DNA from 2 places in the Pseudomonas sp. CDFA 610 genome. Region 1 is predicted to be linked to the other one. Evidence: riboswitches for the same ligand, from Rfam matches in the RefSeq annotation. Region 1 holds a riboswitch; the other holds the start of a gene.
The links. Region 1 has a riboswitch for manganese ahead of mntP (manganese efflux pump MntP). Riboswitches for the same ligand answer to the same signal wherever they lie in the genome.

Region 1 (8,437 bases):
GACCCGTGAAGTGTGGCAGGCGCGTTATCAGGCTTATGTCGAAGCCGGTGTGCCCGAATTGCTGGCGCGCATGGTGGCGGGCACCACCCACCTGTACACGCTGCTGCCGATCATCGAAGCCTCCGACGTCACCGGGCAGAATGCTGCCGACGTGGCCAAGGTGTACTTCGCCGTAGGCAGTGCGCTGGACGTGACCTGGTACCTGCAGCAGATCAGCAGCCTGCCGGTGGAAAACAACTGGCAGGCTCTGGCCCGCGAAGCGTTCCGTGACGACATCGACTGGCAGCAGCGGGCGATCACCGTATCGGTTCTGCAAATGCCGGACGGTCCGTCCGACGTGGAAGAGCGCCTGGCGCTGTGGCTGGAACAGCACGCCCTCATGGTCGAGCGCTGGCGCGCCATGCTGGTCGAATTGCGTGCCGCGAGCGGCACCGATTACGCCATGTATGCCGTCGCCAACCGCGAGCTGCTGGACCTGGCCATGAGCGGACAGGCCATCACCGTGTGACGGGTTGATCGGCCGCTGACAAAAAACCGCCTCGAATGAGGCGGTTTTTTTTGGGGGTCTGAAAAAACGTTTTGAAACCGGGTGCCGTCTACCGCCCGGTTCATTCGGTCATGCGGCAGACAAGTGTTCGTAGAGGATAGTCGCGCCGACCAGCATCAATACCACGCCACCGACAATTTCGGCGCGCTTGCCGACGACGGTTCCCAGCGCACGGCCCAGCATCACACCAATGGTCACCATCACGGTCGTGGCCAGACCAATCGCGGCCGCCGCGACCAGGATATTGACGTCGACGAACGCCAGACCTACGCCCACGGCCAGGGCATCGATGCTGGTCGCAAAGGCCGTGACAGCGAGGATGAGAAACGAATGCTGGCCGGGTTTTTCCTGCTCTTCGTCGTCCTGTTTCAGGCCGTTGTAAATCATGTGCAGGCCCAGCACCAGCAGCAGGACAAAGGCGATCCAGTGATCCCAGCTCTCCACGAAGCGGGTTGCAACCTGCCCGATGCTCCAGCCAATGACGGGTGTAATGGCTTCGATCACACCGAAGATCAGCCCTGTTCGAACGGCTTCGATAAAGCGAGGTTTGTCAAGACTGGCACCTTTGCCCAACGCTGCCGCAAAAGCGTCCGTTGACATCGCAAGGGCGAGAAAAATGAGGGAAATGGGATTCACGGTCAACATCCAGTCGGGCTATGAGTCAACGACGCAGCCACACGCCCGACCTTAGGCATGGATGCATCGTTGGTCTCGCCAACCAGAAGGTGTTTGCGCCACGGCATGTTGCCGAGAATGTTGACGCAAACGCTCCGTGACCAAAGGCCCGGAGCAGGCTACTCCCCAACAAGGGCGGTCACTATAGCCACGTGAATGTGAAAAAGATATTAATCGCCCGCCAGTTGTTTTCGCCCCTGCGCAAGCTTCATGGAACTGGCAGAATCCTGGACGTTCAGTTGCGGTAGGGATCCGCTGTCGTGATCCGGACCGGCTACAGGCCGCAGGCGCGGCAGCCCTTCAGCCACCAGCAGAGAGACGTTCACATGCATGCAGACGCACTTTCATGGGGCCATGGCCCCCGTACGCTTGAGGTGTTCCTTGAGCCCACTTGCCCGTTTTCCGTCAAGGCCTTCGGCAAGATCGACGCGCTTCTAGAGCAGGCCGGTGAAGACCGCCTGACGGTCAAGGTTCGCCTCCAGTCGCAGCCCTGGCACATGTTTTCAGGCGTCGTGGTGCGGTGCATCCTTGCGGCGTCAACCCTTGAAGGTGGCAAGGACACCGCCAAGACCGTGATGGCAGCCGTTGCGGCGCACCGTGAAGCGTTCGAATTCGAGCACCACGCAGGCGGTCCGAACCTTGATGCGACGCCCAACGACATCATCGCGCGACTGGAAGGTTACAGCGGTGTTCGGCTGGCCGAAGCCTTCGCACAACCGGCGCTTGAGCACACCATCAAATGGCACTGCAAGTACGCCCGGCAGAACGGCATTCATGTGTCTCCGACCTTTATGGTCGACGGCCTGGTGCAGCCTGCAATGAGCAGCGGTGACACCATCGAGCAGTGGCTGTCGCAGCTTCAGTTGAGTTGAGATCGCCTTCGGCCGGGCGTGGCGGATTCAAAGTTTATCGCCACCCCCAGGCACGCCTTGTGAGAAGCGGTCGTTATCTGGAGAACCTTCTGGCACCTGCAACACAACCGATCACTGCAACCGTGACACCCAGCATCCCGAGGCTGACAGGCTCACCGAGCAGCGTGGCCGCCAGTGCCAGACCGAAGAAGGGTTGTAACAACTGGAGTTGGCCGACCGCTGCAATGCCGCCCTGCGCCAGCCCGCGATACCAGAACACGAAGCCGATCAGCATGCTGAACACGGAGACGTAACACAGGCTGGCCCACGCCGAGACTGACACCCCGGAAAGCGAGGAGGGTGCGGTGACAATGGCCAGTGGCAGCATGATGGGCAGGGCAAGGACCAAAGCCCAGCAGATGACCTGCCAGCCGCCCAGGGTCCTCGACAGCCTTGCACCCTCTGCATAGCCCAGGCCGCAGACGAGAATGGCCAGCAGCATCAGGGCGTCTCCCATGACTGAAGCACTGATTCCCTGAGCCAACGCAAAGCCCATCACCAGTGCGCTGCCCAGTAGCGAGAACGCCCAGAAAGCCCCACTTGGCCGTTCGCCGCCGCGTAGCACGGCGAAGACGGCAGTGGCCAGCGGCAGCAGGCCGACGAAGACGATGGAGTGCGCCGAGGTGACGTGTTCCAGCGCCAGCGCGGTCAGCAGTGGAAAGCCCAGCACCACACCCAGTGCAACGATACTCAGGGAAAGAATCTGGTTGTTTGCCGGGCGTCTTTCCCTGAGCGCCACAAGCGTGCCGATGGCCAGGGTCGCAGCAATGGTTGCACGGGCGAAGGTGAGGAACAGTGGATCGAACGCCATCACGGCCAGTCGTGTCGCAGGCAGCGAGCCGCTGAAGATCAGTACGCCGATCAGGCCGTTCAGCCATCCGCTGCGGGATGTGTGAGCGGTCGTGCGGGATGGAATCGCTGTCTGTTCCATGAGGGGTTTCTCAAGGCTGTTCAATCGGGGTGGATGGGCGCATCGTAGGGTTGCGACTCAATACAATCAAAAAATCGTCATGGATACATTGGCTATGCCTCGCTCACGTTACAAATCGGTGGTGGACCAGATGGCGGCAGACATTCGCTCGGCACGTCTGTTGCCGGGCGCACGGCTGCCTACGCATCGTCAGTTGGCGGCCGATCATGGCCTGGCGTTGGTGACGGCCACGCGTGTCTATGCCGAGCTTGAAGCCATGGGTCTGGTCAGTGGTGAGACCGGGCGTGGCACGTTCGTTCGCGAGACGGCGTTCGCGCCAGGCCTCGGGATCGACCAGAAAACCGTGGCTGTCGACATGATCGACCTCAATTTCAATTACCCGTCGCTGCCCGGTCAGGCCGAGTTGTTACGCACGGCGTTACGGCAGTTGGCCTTGTCGGGCGACCTTGAATCATTGCTGCGCTATCAACCCCACGCTGGGCGACCGCACGAGCGCGCCGCTGTGGCGCGTCATCTACAAGTGCGAGGGCTGACGGTTCAGCCTGAGCAGGTGTTGCTCACCAATGGGGCTCAGCAAGGGTTAGCCATTGCGCTGATGGCCTTGCTCAAGCCCGGGGATGTAATCGCCGCCGATGCCCTCACGTATTCGGGTTTCAAGGTCCTGGCACAGGCGCTGTACCTTGAAGTGGTGCCTGTACCCGCGCTTGGCGAGGGTCCCGATCCAGAGGCGTTCGAGCGCTTGTGCCGCAGTCGCCCCGTAAAGGCGCTCTACACTATGCCGACGCTGCACAATCCACTCGGCTGGGTGATGAGCCAGGCGCGGCGTGAGCAGTGGGTGGCGCTCGCGCGCCGACACGATGTGCTGATCATTGAAGACGCCGCGTACGCATTTTTGGCGGACGCTCCCCCCGCGCCGCTGGCGATGCTCGCACCGGAACGGACGATCTATGTCTCAGGCCTGTCCAAGAGTGTTGCCACGGGGTTGCGCGTAGGGTTTGTTGCTGCGCCCGCCGACAAGGTTCCGGCCATGGAGCGTGTCATGCGGGCAACGACCTGGAACACGCCAGGGGTGCTGACGGCCATTGCGACGGGGTGGATTGAAGATGGCACTGTTCTGAAACTGGAGGCCGAGAAGCGACATGACGCCCAGGCCAGGCAGGCAGTGGCTCGCGAAATGCTTGAAGGCATCAGGTTCGTCAGCCATCCCTCATCGTATTTTCTATGGCTGCCCCTTCCCGAGGACGCCCGTGCCGATCAGATTGCCATGGCCTTGTTGAAGGAGAAGGTTGCAGTATCGACTGCGGAGCCCTTTGCAATCGCCAACAGCGTGCCCCATGCCCTGCGGCTGGCAACGGGATCGGTGAGCATGGGTGAGCTGCGCGATGGTCTGGCGAAGGTCAGACGTGTGATCGGGAATTATCTGTAGTGCAACACCATGCAGTTTACGGGAACAGCAGGTTGTTTGCAGGAGCGAGCTTGCTCGCGAAAGCGCTGACGCAGAAGTCACAGTCTGTACGCTGCCTTCATCGTGTTACCGCCCTGAGCTGACTCATCCACATCCGCTGTTCTCCAGGCATAAAGAACCCCGCACGAGGCGGGGTTCTTTCAACGCAGTGTTTCGTTGTTACGCTTGAACGACCGGGATGTTGGCGTTCGCTGCGGCTTCACGGAACTCGGCGATCTGATCGAAGCTCAGGTAGCGGTACACGTCCGCTGCCATCGTGTCGATCTGCTGGGCGTAGCCCATGTATTCCTCGACGGTCGGCAGGCGACCCAGGATCGATGCGACGGACGCCAGTTCGGCCGAGGCCAGGTAAACGTTCGCGCCGTCACCCAGGCGGTTCGGGAAGTTACGGGTGGACGTCGATACCACTGTCGAGTTCGGCTCGACGCGTGCCTGGTTACCCATGCACAGCGAGCAGCCCGGCATTTCCATGCGTGCGCCAGCCTTGCCGTAGATGCCGTAGTAGCCTTCTTCGGTCAGCTGATGCGCGTCCATCTTGGTCGGAGGCGACAGCCACAGGCGTGTCGGCAACTGGCCCTTGACCTGATCCAGCAACTTGCCCGCAGCGCGGAAGTGGCCGATGTTGGTCATGCAGGAACCGATGAACACTTCGTCGATCTTCTCGCCTTGTACCGAAGACAGCAGGCGGGCATCGTCCGGGTCGTTCGGCGCGCAGAGCACAGGCTCTTTGACGTCGGCCAGGTCGATCTCGATGATTTCGGCGTACTCCGCGTCCTTGTCGGCTTCCAGCAGCTCTGGATTGGCAATCCAGGCTTCCATCGCCTGAGCACGACGCTCCAGAGTGCGCGGATCACCGTAACCCTGCTCGATCATCCAGCGCAGCAGCGTGATGTTGGAGTTCAGGTATTCGATGATCGGCTCTTTGGCCAGCTTGATGGTGCAACCGGCAGCCGAACGTTCGGCCGAAGCGTCGGACAGCTCGAAAGCCTGCTCGATGCTCAGGTTGTCCAGGCCTTCGATTTCCAGGATGCGGCCGGAGAACGCGTTCTTCTTGCCTTTCTTCTCTACGGTCAGCAGGCCAGCCTGGATCGCGTAGTAAGGAATGGCGTGAACCAGGTCGCGAAGGGTGATGCCAGGCTGCAGCTTGCCCTTGAAGCGAACCAGGATCGATTCGGGCATGTCCAGCGGCATGACGCCAGTGGCCGCCGCAAACGCAACCAGACCGGAACCGGCCGGGAACGAAATGCCGATCGGGAAGCGGGTGTGCGAGTCACCACCGGTGCCGACGGTGTCCGGCAGCAGCATGCGGTTCAGCCAGCTGTGGATGATGCCGTCGCCTGGACGCAGGGAAACGCCGCCACGGGTCATGATGAAGTCAGGCAGCGTGTGGTGCGTCTTGACGTCGATCGGCTTTGGATAGGCAGCGGTGTGGCAGAAGGACTGCATGACCAGATCGGTCGAGAAGCCCAGGCATGCCAGGTCTTTCAGCTCGTCGCGGGTCATCGGGCCAGTGGTGTCCTGGGAGCCGACGGTGGTCATTTTCGGCTCGCAGTAGGTGCCCGGACGGATACCTTCCACGCCGCACGCCTTGCCGACCATCTTCTGCGCCAGGGTGAACCCCTTGGTGCTTTCGGCTGGCTGGTCAGGCGTCTTGAACAGGTCGAAGGCTGGCAGGCCCAGCTCGGCGCGTGCCTTGCTGGTCAGGCCACGGCCGATGATCAGCGGGATACGGCCACCGGCGCGGACTTCGTCCAACAGCACCGGAGTCTTCATTTCGAAGGTGGTGATGACTTCGTCGCTGTCGTGCTTGCAGACTTTGCCAGCGTACGGGTAAACGTCGATCACATCGCCCATGTTGATGTTCGAAACATCGAACTCGATCGGCAGAGCGCCCGCGTCTTCCATGGTGTTGTAGAAGATCGGAGCGATCTTGCTGCCGAAGCAGAAGCCGCCGGCACGCTTGTTCGGCACGTAAGGAACGTCGTCGCCGAAGAACCACAGTACCGAGTTGGTCGCCGATTTACGCGAGGAACCTGTACCGACCACGTCACCGACGTAGGCGATAGGGAAACCCTGGCCGCGCATTTCTTCGATCTGCTTCATCGGGCCGATGGAGCCCTGTACGTCAGGAACGATACCTTCACGTGCCATTTTCAGCATGGCCAGGGCGTGCAGCGGGATGTCTGGACGCGACCAGGCATCAGGTGCCGGGGACAGGTCGTCGGTGTTGGTTTCGCCGGTCACCTTGAAGACGCGCAGGCTGATCTTGTCGGCCAGCATCGGGCGCTTCTTGAACCACTCGCCGTCGGCCCAGGATTGCAGAACTTCCTTGGCGTGAGCGTTGCCGCTCTTGGCTTTTTCGGCCACGTCGTGGAAAGCGTCGAACATCAGCAGCGTGTGCTTGAGCTGTTCGGCAGCGACCGGCGCCAGCGTGGCATCGTCGAGCAGTTCAACCAGCGTGACGATGTTGTAGCCACCCTGCATGGTGCCCAACAGTTCGGTTGCACGTTTTTTGTCGATCAGGGGAGAAGTGGCTTCGCCCTTGGCCAGGGCGGACAGGAAACCGGCCTTGACGTAGGCAGCCTCGTCAACGCCTGGTGGAACGCGATTGGTGATCAGATCGACAAGGAAAGCTTCTTCGCCAGCCGGGGGAGTTTTCAGCAGCTCAATAAGGCCTGCGGTTTGTTCGGCGTTAAGCGGCTGGGGCACGATACCCTGGGCGGCACGCTCTTCGATGTGTTTACGGTAGGCTTCAAGCACAGTATTACCCTCATCAGTGGTCCCAAATGGGTGTCCGGGACGCTCATCCAGAAATTGTCCGTACCCACGCAAGACTTTGGAGCCTTGTTGGCAGGGTGCCGGCAATTCCTAACAGAAGCTGTTTTCAAAGTTTTACGCCTGCAGGACGGGGAGGAGAGGCGGTCGACACGGCCATCCGTGATGAGGGGATGGCCTGTCGACGCCGCACTGCGGGATTAACTTGACTGTGCTCGTGACGCTTTGAAAACAGCTTCCAACGGACATTGGCGCCTTAAAAGGCTCGCTGATTCTACGGCAAATCTGAACTAAAGGTAAGTTAGCCCCTACATGTTCGGGGGTGAAAGTGCTTAGACAAAGGACTAACATGAGCGCCTGTTTTGCCTTCCCAAGCCCCGCCAGCCATGCCTGATCACATCATCAAAACACCCTGCGTCGGCCTTTGCTCCACTGTTTACGGGGATTTGGTGTGCCGTGGCTGCAAACGCTTCCATCACGAAGTCATCCACTGGAACGGTTACAACGAAGACGAAAAAAGAGCCGTGTGGTTGCGTCTGGAACAATTGCTCGTTCAGGTCATGACCGCCAAGCTCGAAATCTTCGATGCCGACAAGCTGCGGTTGCAGCTTACCCAGCGCAAGATTCGCTTCGTGCCGCATCAGTCCGAATATTGCTGGGCCTATCAATTGATCGCGCGCGGTGCTCGTGTCATCAGTCAGGTCGAAGCGTACGGGTTTGTGTTGTTACCCGAATTTCGCAACTGGTCGCTGCCTGAGTTACGTGATGCGATCGACCGCGAGTTCTTTCTGCTCTCCGAGGCGCATTACCAGCGTTATATAGCGCCGGGCTTTCTCAAGGATGCCTTTGGCGCCTGATCCGTCTCCGCGCTTTTGTCTCGCGGGACGCCGACAGCCCTCGTATAATGCCGCGCTTTGCCTCTGCGCCATCTGTGAGCCTATGTACCCGATCCCTGAAATCGAAGCCTTTCTGCTTTGCCGAACGCCCGACAGTTGGGTGCAAGCCGCGTTGCGCAACCTCGACATCCTGTTGATCGATCATGCGAACAATGAGAAGAAGGCGGCAGGGGCGGCGTTCCAGTTCATGTTTCAGTACAACGACAAGTTCGACCTGCTGGCCAAGATGTCGCGCCT
Region 2 (8,437 bases), on a different contig from region 1:
CAGCGAGTTGAACACGGCACCGCGCGCTGCAGCCGGCAGGCCCGCTGCGGCCAGTGAGGTGTTCAGACCACTGCGGCTGCGCAGTACGGCGAGGTTGTTGTCACAGCCGTCGGAGATGACGTCAGGTTGCGAAAAGAACGTGCCGCAGTTGTCGGTGACCGTCTGGTCCCACTCGAGCTGGTAGAAACCTTCGGCCGACAGGTTGTCGGTCAGGCTCTGCGACAGGTAGAACATGTTGACCGGAATCAGGCCTTCCTTGATTTCCGAGCCAGGCCGACGGAACGCGGACACATCGATAGGGTTGACGCTGTTGATGCCGCCGCCGATGAAGGTACTTTCACCCCAACTGATGACCTGCTTGCCGAAACGGACCGAGCCTGGCTGATCAGCGATCGAATAGTTGTGATAGACGAAAGCATCCAGCAACTGGAACCCGGACGACTTGGCGCCCTCCTTGCGGTTCGAATCGCTGATGTCCTTGAACTCGCGACCTTCGTCCTTGAGCTCGAAGTCGTACCAGTACTTGCCACGCATGAACACGCCGGTGTCGCCGTACTTCAGTTCCAGGTCATGGATACCCTTGAAGATCTTCGAGAACGTCTCCCCACGCTTGAAGTTCAAATGGCCATCGTCTGACGTCTGCGACAGCCCGCGCCCGCCATTGTTGGCGCCGATCAGGTTCTTGTTGGCCTTTTCGGTCGACCAGCTGGCACCCACAGAGAGCGAGGAGTCGAAACTGCCTTCAATCTCGCCGATGTTGAAGGAAACGCCGAAAGCAGGACCGGCGAGCGAAGAGGCAAGACTGACGGCCAGGGGCAGTTTTGCCCGGCGCCAGAAGGGGTTGGTTGTTGTCATCGACGCTACTCCATGTGCTTTTATTGTTATGGCAGTGGGAAATTCCAAAAACGACTCGGCAGTCGAATCAAAACTGACTGGCAACACTCATCAGGCAGCCTGGATGGCGCCAACACAAAATGTACTTCCGCTCTTGCGCATTCCCTATGCCGACTATATCCAGCAGGCGCTGATGCCAGATCCCTCTAAAGTGTGATTTGCAGCATCAACGCCTCTGGCCCGCCTGTTCCGGAGGAACTGTGCGACAGGCCTGGAGGGGAGAATGGCTTATATTGGCGATTTGGCAAGGTGCAGAGCGGTGTCCTCGACGTAAGTGCCTGCCGCACTGACTTGCGCGGCAGGTGCGCAGCGTGAAAATCAGTCAGAGCGTGGAAAGAAACGCACTGTTGCTGTTCTGCCACTGGACGATGTCCAGGCGCATTTTCTTCTTGTCGAGCTTGCCGACACTGGTTTTGGGAATTTCAGTAACAAGCGCGATCTGGCTGGGAATGGCCCACTTGTTGATGTGTCCCTGCTCGACGAAAGGCTTGAGATGCTCCTTCAGAATCCGGGCGTCCAGCTCATGCCCTTCGCGCACCACCAGCAACGCAAAAGGCCGCTCGCCCCACTGTGGATCAGGAATACCGACCACGGCCACTTCGCGCACGGCGGGGTGGCGACTGCACAGGTCTTCGAGCGCGAGGGAGGAAATCCATTCGCCGCCGGTCTTGATCACGTCCTTGATGCGGTCGCGGATGTCGATGAAGCCCATGCCGTCCAGCGTCGCAACGTCTCCTGTGTGCATCCAGCCGCCCGCCCACATCTCGGCACCCTTTTCAGGCTCCCGGTAGTAGCTCTCGCTCAGCCAGGGTGCACGCAACACCAATTCGCCCTGGGTTTCGCCATCGGCGGGCAGAAAGTTGCCGTTTTCATCGACGATCGCCGCGTCCACCAGCATTCCCGGCACACCCGCCTTGATCCGGTAGGTGATGCGCTCGTCTTCACTGCCCGCTTTCAGCTCTTCGTTGATGTGCGCCACGGAAATCAGCGGCCCGGTTTCGGACATGCCGTAAGCCGCCGTGAGCTGAATCCCTTTCGCCTTGGCCGCCTTGTACAGCGTGCGCGTAAGCGAGCTGCCGCCGATGATGATCTTCCAGCCGCCGAAATCAATGTCAGCAGCAGACTTGGCGTTGAGCAGCATCTGCATGATGGTCGGCACACAATGGGAGAACGTCACCTTCTCCTTGCGCCACAGCTCGACCAGCAACTCAGGATCGTAACGACCGGGATAGACCTGTTTGAGCCCGAGCATGGTCGCGGCGTAGGGAATCCCCCACGCATGCACATGGAACATCGGGGTGATCGGCATGTAGACATCATCGGTGCCCAGCAGCCGCACACTGTCGATGCACCCCATGATGGTCGCAACTCCCATGGTGTGCAGGACCAGTTGCCGGTGGGTGAAGTACACACCTTTGGGGTTACCTGTCGTGCCCGTGGTGTAGAACATGGTGGCGACCGAGTTTTCGTCGAAATCCTCGAATTCATACTCGGGGCTCGCCGCCGCCAGCAGTTCCTCGTATTCGCCAACCAGATTCGGCAAATCCGCAGTCTTTTCCGGCAGATCGGTCAACAGCAGGGTCTTCTCGACGGTGGTCAGGTGCCCCGCGATAGCGTTGTAAAGGCCTGTAAATTCGCTATTGACCAGCACAACCCGATCGTCGGCATGGTTGATGGTGTAGGCAATCTGCTCCGGCGAGAGTCGCACGTTGACGGTGTGTATCACCGCACCAATCATCGGAATCGCGAACATGCACTCCAGATACCGGTGGCTGTCCCAATCCATGACTGCCACTGTATCGCCAGCCTTTACCCCGGCCGCTGTCAGCACATTGGCAAGGCGACAGATACGTTCATTGAGTTCGACATAGGTATAGCGGAGTGAGTCCCGGTATACGATTTCACGCGTTTTTTCATAGCGACTGCCGGACATCAGAAGCCGTTTGAGCAACAGAGGGTACTGATAAGCGCCATCGGCTGGCGGAAGAACGCGAGTCTGTAACATATGAGTCCCTTTCCAAAGTTCACAGGCCAAGCCTGAAATATGGACTCTAGAACATCGCCTCGCCAGCCAAATCAGCCAAAATGATGATTTGTTCATCCAAGCCATGCAGGCGTCTGGCCAGCCATTCTCCGCTGCAACCACCGCACTCTGCCACACGAACCTGCACGTTCATTTACCCGAAACTCAGCGCACCTCGGTCAGCGCAAGCTTGATGCCCAGCGCGATCAGCACTCCGCCCATCGCGCGGTCGAACCAGTGACCCATTCGCGCGAAACCGGCGCGCACCCGTGCCTGACTGAACAGACGGGCGACCAGACAGAACCATAAGGCAGTCGCCGCCGCGAGGTAAACGCCGTATCCGCCCTGTACCCACAAAGGCGTGTGCGGGTTGATGACGACGGTGAACAGCGACAGGAAGAACAGCGTGGCCTTGGGGTTGAGGCCATTGGTGACGAAACCGCTGACGTAAGCGCCTTTTGCTGTGCGTTCGCCCACAGGGGCCTTGATGACGTCATCCGACGCGCTGGCAGGTTTGGCGCGCAGGGCCTTGAAGCCGATGTACAGCAGGTACGCCGCTGCCGCCCATTTCAAGGCGTTGAACAGCACAATGGATTGCGAAACGATGATGCCGATGCCCAGAAGCGAATAGCCCACATGCACAAAAATCGCCGAGCCGACACCCAGCGCCGCCCAGGTGCCCGCCTTGCGACCGTGGGTAATGCTCTCGCGTACCACCACCGCAAAATCGGGACCGGGGCTGGCCACGGCCAGCAGATGGATCAGTGCAACGGTGAGAAATTCCGGCCAATACATGAAGCCTCCCAGGGAAGAGTGATGAGCGTTGGCTCTGATAGGCTGATCACACTACGCTTTTCAACTTCCCGGCAAAAGGTACAGCTATGAGCAATCCCGGCAGAGCAGTTTTCCTCGACCACACGTCGCTGGATCTGGGCGATCTGGATCTGGCAACGTTGCGTGAAAGTGTTGGCGAACTGGTGCTGCACGCCAGCACGGGACCTGAGCAGGTGGCGGAGCGCCTGAAAGGTGCTCAGGTCGCAATCAGCAACAAGGTCGTGATCGATGCCAGTACGTTCGCGGCGTGTCCGGACCTCAAACTGGTTCTGGTCACCGCGACGGGCACCAACAATATCGATCTGGTTTCCGCCCGCGAACATGGGGTGACGGTGTGCAACTGTCAGGGCTACGGCACGCCGTCGGTGGCCCAGCACACGCTGCTTCTGCTACTGGCACTCGCGACTCGCCTGCCGGATTACCAGCAGGCTGTGCATCAGGGCCTGTGGCAAAAGTCGAAACAATTCTGCCTGCTGGATTTTCCGATCGTTGAGCTGGAAGGCAAGACGCTGGGCCTGCTGGGCCATGGCGAACTGGGCGGTGCGGTGGCAAGACTGGCCGAGGCATTCGGCATGCGCGTGCTGCTGGGTCAGGTTCCGGGGCGGCCAGCGCGGGCGGATCGTCTGCCACTGGCAGAACTGCTGCCTCAGGTCGATGCCCTCACCCTTCACTGCCCGCTCAACGACAACACCCGCAACATGATCGGCGCACACGAACTGAGCCTGATGAAACCTCATGCCTTCATCGTCAACACCGCGCGCGGCGGACTGATCAATGAACAGGCCCTGGCTGACGCACTGCGCAACGGCCATCTGGGCGGCGCAGCGTCGGACGTGCTGAGCGTCGAGCCTCCAGTGGCAGGCAATCCGCTGCTCGCAGGCGACATTCCGCGCCTGATCATAACCCCGCACAGTGCCTGGGGCGCGAAGGAAGCCCGCCAGCGTATCGTCAGCCAGGTCACCGAAAACGCTCGGGCATTCTTCGCGGGTGCGCCGGTCAGGGTTGTGAGTGGGTGATGCTGCACGGCGGCGCACCGTGCAGGGACGCGAAGCATCCTGAGCGGCATGGGCATACGGCCCGTGACGCTCTGCGTTACATGCACAAAAGGGTCGGAGGCTGCCGGTCCTGCGCCTTTCTCCGGGATGCCCGCTCACCAATCCTGTTAAACTGCGCGCTTTTTCAGGAGCCATTCCATGGACCCGCGCAGTGAAGTATTACTCCGTCAGGCCGAGCTGTTTCAGGGCTCGCTGTTGTTGGCCGGATTGCCTGCCGATGACCTGCTCGGGAAGCTGCCGCAGGCCCGTGGCTGGTGCTGGCACGCCGGAGATCAGTCGGCATTGGATGCACGCTTCGACGGACGCACGCACTTCGGTGTCGAGGCGCCGGAAGAGCCGTTCGACGCCGCCGTGCTGTTTCTGCCCAAGGCCCGCGACCTGACCGACTACCTGCTCAACGCGCTGGCTTCACGGCTTCAGGGTCGCGAGCTGTTTCTGGTCGGCGAGAAACGCGGCGGTATCGAAGCCGCCGCCCGGCAACTGAGCCCGTTCGGTCGGGCCCGCAAACTGGACAGCGCGCGTCACTGTCAGCTCTGGCAGGTCACCGTTGAAACTGCCCCGCAGGCAGTCAGCCTGGAAAGCCTCGCCAAGCCTTATCAGATTGATCTGCAGGATGGCCCGCTCGCCGTCATCAGTCTCCCTGGCGTATTCAGCCACGGTCGTCTGGATAGGGGCTCGGCTTTGCTTCTGGAAAACATCGACAAACTCCCGAGCGGCAATCTGCTCGATTTCGGCTGTGGCGCGGGCGTTCTCGGTGCGGCGGTAAAGCGTCGCTATCCGCACAACGATGTGGTGATGCTGGATGTGGACGCCTTCGCTGCGGCCAGTTCGCGTCTGACGCTGGCAGCCAATGGTCTTGAAGCACAGGTGTTGACCGGTGACGGAATCGACGCTGCACCTATGGGATTGAACACGATTCTGAGCAATCCGCCATTTCATGTCGGTGTTCATACCGACTACATGGCGACCGAAAACCTGCTGAGAAAAGCACGCCAACATCTGAAATCCGGTGGCGAACTGCGTCTGGTCGCGAACAATTTCCTGCGCTATCAGCCGCTGATCGAAGAGCATGTCGGCACCTGTGAAGTCCGTGCCCAAGGCAACGGTTTCAAGATCTACAGCGCTAAACGTTCCTGAAATAAGAGCTTGCCGAAAGGATTCTGCAAGGGCAGAATCCGCTCCGTCCTAGGGGAGTAGTCTCCCACGAGCCTCACGCTCGTCCGGCACGTATCAACATACTTGGTCCTCAGACCATGGTGCGTGCGACCCAGAATCCGCTCAGACGGATCGGTGGTTTGACAAGACCTATGACACGAACACCTTACCCGGGGCGGGAAGGCTGTACGTGTCATAGCCGTGTCGACCCGCCCCTTAGGAAACCTGATGCTGGAATCACTCTTAATCCCTACCGCCGTTGTTGCGCTCGCCGAGATTGGTGACAAGACGCAATTGCTCGCGCTCATCCTCGCCGCACGCTTTCGCAAACCCTGGCCCATCATCGCCGGCATCGTCGCCGCGACCCTGGCCAACCATGCGGCCGCCGGCGCAGTAGGGGCATGGTTCAGCAGTTTCCTTTCTGACGCAGTCCTGCACTGGATTCTGGCAGCAAGCTTCACCGCCACCGCGCTCTGGACACTGGTTCCGGACAAGATGGACGATGACGAAGCCAGCACGGCACGTAAATTCGGCCCGTTCATGACCACCCTCATCACCTTCTTCATCGCTGAAATCGGCGACAAGACACAGATCGCCACCGTCATGCTGGCGGCGCAGTATTCGCATCTCTGGCTGGTGATTATCGGTACCACGGTCGGCATGCTGATCGCCAACGTACCGGTGGTGCTGGCGGGTAATTTTGCAGCAGACAAACTTCCGCTCACGATGATTCGCCGACTGGCCGCCTGTGCCTTCTTCGTGCTGGCGCTGGTCGCGGTTTACAAAGCTATGCAGGTCAGTGGCTGGATTTGACGTTTGACTGGATCAGACGCGTTGCAAGTCTCAGGCAACGCGCCGTCCATGGAGATCGATCAGGATTTGGGAGCGCTCTGATACAGAGGCATCACTTTGGGAATCGCAGCCTGCAGAGAGGCAATGCGGTTCTCGGAAGCAGGGTGAGTACTCATGAACTCGGGCTGCGAACCGCCCGCATTCTGGGTCATTTTCTGCCAGAGGGTGATGGCCGCGTTGGGGTTGTAACCGGCGCGCGCCGCCAACTCCAGGCCCAGCAGATCCGCTTCGTTTTCGTTGCTGCGGCTGTTGGGCAGGGTCATGCTGTAATTAACCGCTGTGTCGGCGAGCGCCATGGTGTCCTGACCCAGACCGAGCAAAGCGCCAGCGCCCTGTTTGGCCATTGCCACACCATAAGCCTTGGACATCGCTTCACGCCCATGCTCGCGCAAGGCATGGGCGATTTCATGCCCCATGACCGCAGCAATTTCGTCGTCGGTCAATTTCAGGGTATCGATCAGGCCCGTGAAGAAAATGATCTTGCCGCCAGGACCGCAGTTGGCGTTCAGGTCATCGCTCTTGATCAGGTTCACTTCCCACTGCCACTGGGCAGAGTCGGGACGCAGCTTCGGCGCCTGGGCAATCAGTCGCTTGGCAATCGCATTGACGCGCTTTGCGTCTGAGCTGGTGGTGTCCAGCACGCCCTTGCTGCTCGCCTCGCCTACCGTCTGCTGGTAGGACTGGGCGTACATTTTGTTCACTTCATCCGTGGACAGCATGCTGAACATGTACTGCTTGCGCTCGACACCTACCGAATCACCGGTCGTGGTATTGACGGCCTGACACCCGCCGAGCAGTAACGCAGCGCTCAAGGCACAGAGGGCAAATGACTGACGCATGGTGAATCTCCTTGTTCGTGAGGCGGTCATCCTAGGACGTGAATACGTCCAGCGCCAGATACCAGCCAATTGCCATGTTGGTACATGGCAGGGGTAAATGGTTCCTTGGGTATATCAGGTGTGTATCAGGCGCGTGTCAGCTTATACACATTTATCAACTCAGCGGCGTCAGACACTCAGGCGCATTGAGTTTCGGATCGTTAACCAGATTGGCCAGTGGCCGTTCACGCAGCGGGACCTGCGGCGCGGCCAGCAAGGCTTGCAGTTCAGGAAGCGGCGTATCGGACGCCAGCCAGGCTTTCTGTCCTTCGGCATCCAGAATCAAGGGACGGCGCTGAGTGGCGGCGGCCTGGGTCACCACTGCGACACTCAGGTAGGTATGGCCCTGCACCGGGTACGCTTCCCAGATCGCTGCAAAAAACAATGCCGAGCCCTCGCCCGGCGTGAGCCAGAACGGGCGCTTGCGTGAGGTGCCGCGCCATTCATAGAAACCATTGGCGGGAAGCAGACAACGCCGCTGTTTGAAGGCTTCGCGGAACATGGGCTGTTCGGCAACGGTTTCGGCTCGCGCATGAGCAGGGGTTTTCGACAGATCGGTCAGCCAGGCTGGTGTCAGGCCCCAGCGGGCACGCACCAGTTCCACATCACGACCGCCCTCGGCAGCACGCATGATCAATACCCAGTCGGCCGGAGAAATATTCCACTGCGCCTGCTGGTCAGCCGGAAAACCGGGCAAGGCCGCAAAAGCGGGTGTCCAGCGAAACAGGGCATAACGTCCACACATG

Region 2: it holds a riboswitch for manganese, as region 1 does, so the genes downstream of both, KDX39_RS07430 (TMEM165/GDT1 family protein) here and mntP (manganese efflux pump MntP) in region 1, are expected to answer to the same signal.

What each region holds. Positions count from the first base shown of each region.
Region 1 is NZ_JAGTPM010000002.1:268,697-277,133, reverse strand. Features, by position in the region: gene KDX39_RS04260 (NAD-glutamate dehydrogenase) at 1-508, shown strand, start outside; gene mntP (manganese efflux pump MntP) at 617-1,183, opposite strand; yybP-ykoY riboswitch at 1,188-1,362, opposite strand; gene KDX39_RS04250 (hypothetical protein) at 1,393-1,554, opposite strand; gene KDX39_RS04245 (DsbA family protein) at 1,549-2,094, shown strand; gene KDX39_RS04240 (DMT family transporter) at 2,168-3,064, opposite strand; gene KDX39_RS04235 (aminotransferase-like domain-containing protein) at 3,159-4,490, shown strand; gene acnB (bifunctional aconitate hydratase 2/2-methylisocitrate dehydratase) at 4,689-7,289, opposite strand; gene KDX39_RS04225 (DUF1289 domain-containing protein) at 7,691-8,161, shown strand; gene KDX39_RS04220 (tRNA-(ms[2]io[6]A)-hydroxylase) at 8,244-8,437, shown strand, end outside.
Region 2 is NZ_JAGTPM010000003.1:421,910-430,346, forward strand. Features, by position in the region: gene KDX39_RS07405 (DUF1302 domain-containing protein) at 1-855, opposite strand, end outside; gene KDX39_RS07410 (fatty acid--CoA ligase) at 1,217-2,899, opposite strand; gene KDX39_RS07415 (LysE family translocator) at 3,083-3,712, opposite strand; gene KDX39_RS07420 (2-hydroxyacid dehydrogenase) at 3,799-4,767, shown strand; gene KDX39_RS07425 (class I SAM-dependent methyltransferase) at 4,945-5,943, shown strand; yybP-ykoY riboswitch at 5,982-6,120, shown strand; gene KDX39_RS07430 (TMEM165/GDT1 family protein) at 6,190-6,774, shown strand; gene KDX39_RS07435 (M48 family metallopeptidase) at 6,834-7,652, opposite strand; gene KDX39_RS07440 (SOS response-associated peptidase) at 7,807-8,436, opposite strand.